3 regions of the Methylobacterium sp. Leaf93 genome follow, and region 3 is predicted to be linked to each of the others. Evidence: riboswitches for the same ligand, from Rfam matches in the RefSeq annotation. Region 3 holds a riboswitch; each other region holds the start of a gene.
The links. A riboswitch is a leader RNA that binds a small molecule or an ion and turns the genes downstream of it on or off. The one in region 3 is predicted to bind cobalamin.

Region 1: linked by a shared signal. The riboswitch ahead of ASF26_RS12795 (CbtB-domain containing protein) and the one ahead of ASF26_RS21675 (TonB-dependent receptor) in region 3 are both predicted to bind cobalamin.
Region 2: linked by a shared signal. The riboswitch ahead of ASF26_RS02990 (TonB-dependent receptor) and the one ahead of ASF26_RS21675 (TonB-dependent receptor) in region 3 are both predicted to bind cobalamin.

Annotation. Positions count from the first base shown of each region.
Region 1 covers NZ_LMMS01000023.1:221,277-223,536, forward strand. The annotation lists gene cobO (cob(I)yrinic acid a,c-diamide adenosyltransferase) at 1-300, opposite strand, end outside; gene cobU (bifunctional adenosylcobinamide kinase/adenosylcobinamide-phosphate guanylyltransferase) at 297-809, opposite strand; cobalamin riboswitch at 916-1,110, shown strand; gene ASF26_RS12795 (CbtB-domain containing protein) at 1,167-1,343, shown strand; gene ASF26_RS12800 (CbtA family protein) at 1,374-2,153, shown strand; gene ASF26_RS12805 (DUF1636 domain-containing protein) at 2,146-2,260, shown strand, end outside.
Region 2 covers NZ_LMMS01000001.1:691,251-693,510, reverse strand. The annotation lists gene ASF26_RS02995 (catalase family protein) at 1-856, shown strand, start outside; cobalamin riboswitch at 940-1,142, shown strand; gene ASF26_RS02990 (TonB-dependent receptor) at 1,253-2,260, shown strand, end outside.
Region 3 covers NZ_LMMS01000031.1:181,077-183,336, forward strand. The annotation lists gene ASF26_RS21675 (TonB-dependent receptor) at 1-1,235, opposite strand, end outside; cobalamin riboswitch at 1,536-1,734, opposite strand; gene ASF26_RS21680 (TonB-dependent siderophore receptor) at 1,832-2,260, opposite strand, start outside.

The DNA of each region.
Region 1 (2,260 bases), on a different contig from region 3:
GCCCTCGCCGAGCGTATGCCACTCGATCCGGTCGCCAAAGGCCTTCAGCGCGTGCTTCTCGCCCGTATCCCAGGCGCCCTTGATGAACTGGACCACGCCGACCCGCCAGCCATGGCCGAGCGCCCGCAGGACGAGGCCGAGCCCGGCCGTGGTCTTGCCCTTGCCGGGGCCGGTATTGACGATGAGGAGGCCCTTCTCGATCGTCTTGGCCGCGACCTCGGCGTCCTGGACGGCCTTGCGCTTCTCCATCTTCTCGCGGTGACGGTCGGCCTCCGGGTCATTCGTTTCCAGATCGTTCATGCGCTCGCTCCGGGTTGGGGTTTCACGATCATCGGCAGTCCCGCCACCATGAACACCACATGGTCGGCCCGCGCGGCGAGGCGCTGGTGCAGGCGCCCGGCCGCGTCGCGGAAGCGGCGGGCGAGCGCGTTGTCCGGCACGATGCCGAGACCGACCTCGTTGCCGACGAGCACCACCGGCCCCGACGCGCGATCGCAGGCCTCGATCAGGGCGGCGCTCGCCGCCTCGATATCGGCCTCGGACAGGATTAGGTTGGTGAGCCACAGGGTCAGGCAATCGACCAGCACCGGCCCGGTCGCCGCGGCGACGGCCTCGGGCAGGTCGATCGGCACGTCCCGCGTGATCCAATCGGCCGAGCGGCGCGACCGGTGAAGGGCGATGCGCTCCCGCATCTCGTCGTCCCAGGCCTGCGCGGTGGCGAGGTAGAGCCATGGCGCGGGGCAGGCTTCGATCAGGCGCTCCGCGTGCAGGCTCTTGCCCGAGCGCGCGCCGCCGAGGACCAGTGTCATTCTTGGAGAAGGCTGCCGCATGGCTCCCTTTAGCGCGAAACCGCCCTGCCCCGTCAAAGCCGGTAAAACGCTTTGGCGCCGCGTTGTCAGCGGTCGCGCGAGCGCGTAGAAGCGAGGTTCGGACGGTGCCCCGGCGACGGGGTGAAAAGGGAATGCGGTGAGGGCTCGCGCCTGAAACCGCAGCTGCCCCCGCAACTGTGAGCGGAGACGGGCCTGCCATCGGCCACTGGAGCGATCCGGGAAGGCGGCAGGACCGGACGACCCGCGAGCCAGGAGACCTGCCTTCCGAAGGGGACCACATCGTCCTCCCGCTCTATCCTCGAACGCCGCCGGCGGGGCGGCCGGAGACCTGACACGATGACCACCAACACCCTCGTCCTCACCGGCACCCGCAGCAACGAGCGTCTCGGCGCGATGCTCATGGCCGCTTTCCTCGGGCTCGGGCTCGTCTTCATGGCCGGCTTCGCCCCGGCGATGGCGCTGCACAACGCGGCCCACGATTTCCGGCACGCCCAGAATTTCCCCTGCCACTGACCGCCTCGCGCTCAGTCAGGACCTGATTCCATGATGATCCGACTCGTGTCGGCGGCCCTGGTCGCAGGCTTCCTGGCGGCTGTCGTCGCCACGGGCTTGCAGCTCGCCCTCACCTCGCCACTGATTATCGCGGCTGAGCGTTACGAGAGCGGCGAAGCCACGGCGCCGGCCGCGCAATGGATGCCGCGCGGCGCCTCGCCGGCCTCCCTCATCGTGCCCGTCCATTCCGGCCATGACCATGGCGGCAAGACGGACGGTGTCGAAGGCGGCGAGGTCGCACCGGCCTGGCAGCCCGGCCCCGGCCTGCCCCGTATGGTCTTCACCGCCCTCGCCACCCTCGTCGGCGGCGTCGGCTATGCCCTGTTGCTGGGCGCGGCTCTCATCGCCTGCGGGCGCGAGCCGAGCCCGGAAACCGGCCTGCGCTTCGCCATTGCGGGGTTCCTCGCCGTGGCTCTCGCCCCGGCCCTCGGCCTGCCGCCGGAACTGCCCGGCATGGAGGCGGCCCCGCTCGCCGAACGCCAGTTCTGGTGGATCATGACCGCGGCCGCCACCGCCATGGGGCTCTACCTCATCGCGATCCGCCGCTCCTCCATCGCCATCGCTGGAGGGCTCGTGCTTCTGGTCGCGCCGCATTTGGCAGGCGCTCCGGAGACGAGCCACACCGCCTCTGCCCTGCCGCCGGGTTATGCGGCGCAGTTCGCCGCGCGGTCGCTGGGCATCGCCTTCGTGTTCTGGGCGGTGATCGGCCTCGCTTTCGGCTGGGCCTGGAACAGCGTCGGGCGCAAGAGCCCGGCGGCGTCGAATGCCTGACGAGGACCTCCAGGCCGGCAGCCCGGTCGTACTCTACGTCTGTGCCACCTGCCGCATGGCCGGCGACACGTCCGAGCCCCGCGCCGGGGCACGCCTCGTCTCGGCGC
Region 2 (2,260 bases), on a different contig from region 3:
CCCCGTGGTGATGCGCTTCTCGACCATCCCCGGTGATATCCTGGACGACAGCGTCTCCACTCCGCGCGGCGTGGCGATCAAGATCGTCGGCGTCGAGGGCGAGCGTCTCGAAGGGTCGGAAGGGGACGCCACGCAGGATTTCGTGCTCGTCAACGGGCCGGCCTTCTCGGCGCCGGGACCGAAGCAGTTCCTGGCGACCCTGAAGCTCCTCGCCAAGACCACGGATCGGGCGGAGGGGCTCAAGAAGGTCGCCTCGGCGGCGTTGCGCGGCGTGCAGAGCGCGGTCGTGGCGGCCACCGGTTCGCCGAGCCCGGCCCTGGCGACGCTGGGCGGACAGCCCGAGACGCACATTCTGGGCGACAGCTTCTACAGCCAGGTTCCGCTGCGCTTCGGCGATCACGTCGCCAAGATCGCGCTCGTCCCGGTCTCGCCGGACCTGACGGCGCTTACCGATAAGCCGCTGGACGACACGAGCGCCCCCAATGCGATCCGCGAGGCGGTGCTGGCGCATTTCCGCCGCCATGGCGGCACCTGGGAGTTGCGGGCGCAGCTCTGCCTGAACCTCGAGGACATGCCGGTGGAGGACGCCTCCGTGGTCTGGTCGGAGGCAGCGAGCCCCTACCGCACCATCGCCACCCTCACCGCCGCGCCGCAGACGAGCTGGAGCGAGGCGCGCGCGGCTTTCGTCGATGACGGCCTGTCGTTCAGCCCGTGGCACGGGCTGGCCGCGCACCGACCGCTGGGTGGCATCATGCGCATGCGCAAATCGGCCTACGAGATGGGCAAGCGCTTCCGGGCCGAGACAAACGGCCGCCGCATCGAGGAGCCGAAAAGCCTCGACGCGCTGCCGGAGTAACGCCTGACGTTGCCGCGATGCGACAGGGCGGCGGCGATGGTCGGCATGGGAGAATCTCGCCATTGACCCTCCCGTCGCGGCCGACCTAGCCTGACGATGACGGTTTCCCTTCGGGGGATCAAAAGGGAACGCGGTGAGGATCTTGCGTCCGATGCCGCGGCTGCCCCCGCAACTGTAAGCGGCGAGCCCATCATCAACACGTCACTGGAGGCTCCGGCTTCTGGGAAGACGATGAGAGGGCGGTGACCCGCGAGCCAGGAGACCTGCCGTCAGTCGTGGTCACACGCGAAACGCATCGGGCGGGGTGTCCCGGTGGGGTGTCGGGCGTTCGCATGTCGCGAACGCATCGGCTTCGTTCGCGGTGACGTGCCACTGCCGTTGCCCGAGGTTTCGCCCGTGTCCGCCCATCCTCCACACGCTCTGCATCCCCTCCTCGTCCTCGCCATCCTCACATCCGCCTCACCGGCCCTCGCCCAGGCCGGCGCGGCGACCACCGCCGAGGCGACCCTCGACGAACTCTCCGTGGCCGCCGACACGCGTCCGCCCCCTGCCGCCGGTCCCGGTCTCGGCGGGGCCACGGGCGGAGCGGGTGGGGCCGAGGCGTTCGGCGCGCTGTCCGCGCCTGCCCTGACGTCGAGCTCGGGCGTCATCACCGGCAAGGCCCTCAACGACCGCCCGGTCACCCGCCCCGGCGAGGTACTGGAAGCCGTGCCCGGCCTCATCGTCACGCAGCATTCCGGCGAGGGAAAAGCCAACCAGTACTTCCTGCGCGGCTTCAACCTCGACCACGGCAGCGACATCGCCATCACCATCGACGGCATGCCCGCCAACATGCGCACCCATGGCCACGGCCAGGGCTATGCCGACATCAACTTCCTCATTCCCGAACTCGTCGGCGCGGTGGAGTTCCACAAGGGCCCGTATTTCGCCCGCGACGGGGATTTCGCCTCCGCCGGCTCGGTGCGGATCGACACGATCGACGCGGTGCCCCGCCCTCTCGCGCTCACTTCCCTCGGCAGCTTCGGCTACAAGCGGGCGCTCACCATCGCCTCCGCGCCGCTGGGGGAGGGGACCCTCCTCGCCGCCGGCGAGGCTCAGGTCTATGACGGCCCCTGGGTGGTGCCGGACGATATCCGAAAGCTCAACGGCGTGCTGCGCTACAGCCAGGGCACCGCCCTCGACGGGTTCTCCCTCACCGGCATGGCCTATTCCAACCGCTGGACGGCGACGAACCAGATCCCTCAGCGGGCGATCTCCGAGGGCCTGATCGGCCGCTTCGGCACCCTCGACCCAAGCGATGGGGGTAATGCGAGCCGCTTCTCCCTGTCGGGCCGCTGGAGCCGGTCGGACGACGGCGGCGTCACCCGCGCCAGCGCCTATGTCCTCCGCTCGAACCTCAACCTG
Region 3 (2,260 bases):
GCGCTGGAGAAGTTGTTAGTGTGGCGGAAATCCACGTGGTTGACGTCGAATCCGATGGCGAACTCGTTGCGGAAGCCGAACACGTTGCCCTTGAAGGCGGCGTCGAAGCGGTTCCCGACCTGCTCCTGGCTGTGATAGATTTCAAGGTAGTCGGACCTGTCGATCCGTCCCGTACCGTTATTGAACCGGTACTGCTCGACATCGAGCCAGTGGCGCCGGCTCTGCAGGCGGTAGGCGGTGTTGCGGATGATGATGTCGGCGCTCGGCGTCCACTCGGTCTTGAGCTGGGTCCAGTTGTCGGACCAGACGATCTTCGCGCCGTCGACATTGTAGTTGTTGTTGCGCAGGGACTGGACGATCCGGCCATTGACCAGCGGCGTGCCCCAGTAGCGCGCGGGCTCCTGGTAGCCGAGATCGTGGCTGAGGGTGACGGCGAGATCGGGGTTGAGCTGGAACAGCAGCGCGCCCGAGACCGCGAGGTTGCGGAAGTCGCCGTTCGGGCTGGTCCAGCCGCCGTCGCGGTTGCCGCTGACATTGAGGCGATAGGCCACCGCGTCGCCGATGGGACCACCGAGATCGACGGCGAGGCGCGCGAGCCCGTCCGACCCGGTGGCGGCGCGCGCGGCATGGATCGGGGTGAAGCTCGGCTTCTTCGAGACCACGTTGACCACGCCGCCGATGGCGCCGTCGCCGTAGAGCACGGAGGCCGGGCCGCGCAGCACCTCGATCCGCTCCACGTTCCAGGTGTCGAACGGGAAGGTCACTGTACCGGCGCCCACGAACAGCCGCGTGCCGTCATAGAGCTGCTGGATCGAGTTCGGGCCGGCGAAACCCCGGCTGGAGAAGGCGCCGTTGCCGTTGCCGGGCGACGCGATGGTGGTGATGCCGGTGGCGTTCTGCGTCACCGCCTCCACCACCGTGTTCTGGCCCCGGATGCGGGCGGTCTCGCCGCTGATGACATCGATGCTGGCGGGCGTCTCCAGCGGCGTCAGGCCGAGCCGGCTGGCGCTCCGCGACGGGGTCGAGAGGTTGAGCCCGACCGGGTTAGCGCGGGTGAGTCTGACCCCGCTCCCCTCCACGGTGAGCTGGTCGAGGGTGACGGCATTCTGGCCGACTGAATCCTGGGCTCGGACTTCGCCGGCGAGGAGGGTCGAGCCGAGGAGCGACGCGAGCAAGGCGGTGGCGCGGGCCGGGGAGGTCCGGCCGGGGGCGCGATGGGTGACCTGTGTGGGCATGTGCGTTTGGGCAAACCGGAGTGATCGCTGGCCGAATGCCGCGCCCCCTCTGCTAAATCGTATGTTATAACGTTACAATACGTCGAACCGGGCAAAATGCCTGCGCGCGGGACCAAGCGGTCACGCCGAGGGCATGCTCGGGAGCGAGTCTGCAACGGAAGGAACAAGGACGATCGGGCATCGCGGGCGAACGGCAGGCGCGGCTCAGCGCAGTGGCACGTCACCGCGAACGAAGCCGATGCGTTCGCGACATGCGAACGTCCCGACACCCCACCAGGACACCCCGCCCGATGCGTTTCGCGTGTGACCACGACTGACGGCAGGTCTCCTGGCTCACGGGTCGACGCCCTCTCATCGTCTTCCCAGGTGATCACCCAGTGACGTGTTGATGAAGGACTCGCCGCTTACAGTTGCGGGGGCAGCCGCGGCATCGGACACAAGGCCCTCACCGCGTTCCCTTTTGATCCCCCGAAGAGGAACCGTCATGCTCAAGCTAGTCGAGGGCGGGAGACCGCGTCAACGACGCGACGGCAACAGCCCAAAAGAAAAGCCCCGGACCGTTCGATCCGGGGCCGATCTCATCGGAGGCGCGTCGCCTACCAGCGGTAGGTGACGGAGCCGGTGATGCGGCGGCCGTCGCCGTAATTGCAGCCGACATATCCGCCGAGTTGGGCGCAGGTGCCGACATACACTTTGTCGGCGAGGTTGTTGGCGGCCACCTGGAAGCGCCAGTTGTCGAAGGAATAGCGGATCGACGCATCCATCAGGAAGTAATCCGGCACGCGGATCGTGTTGGCCGTATCGCCGAAGGTGTCGCCGATGTAGCGGACGCCGAAGCCGAAGCCGAGACCACGGAACAGGCCGGTCTGTACGGTGTAGTCGGCCCAGTTCGAGATCACGATGTTCGGAACCTGGATCGGCCGATTTCCGGTCGCGTCGGGTAAGGAGATCGGTGGGATATCCCTGGTCACCCGGGCGTCGAGGGCGGTGAGCGAACTGAGCAGGCGGAACCCTTCGGCAAGTTC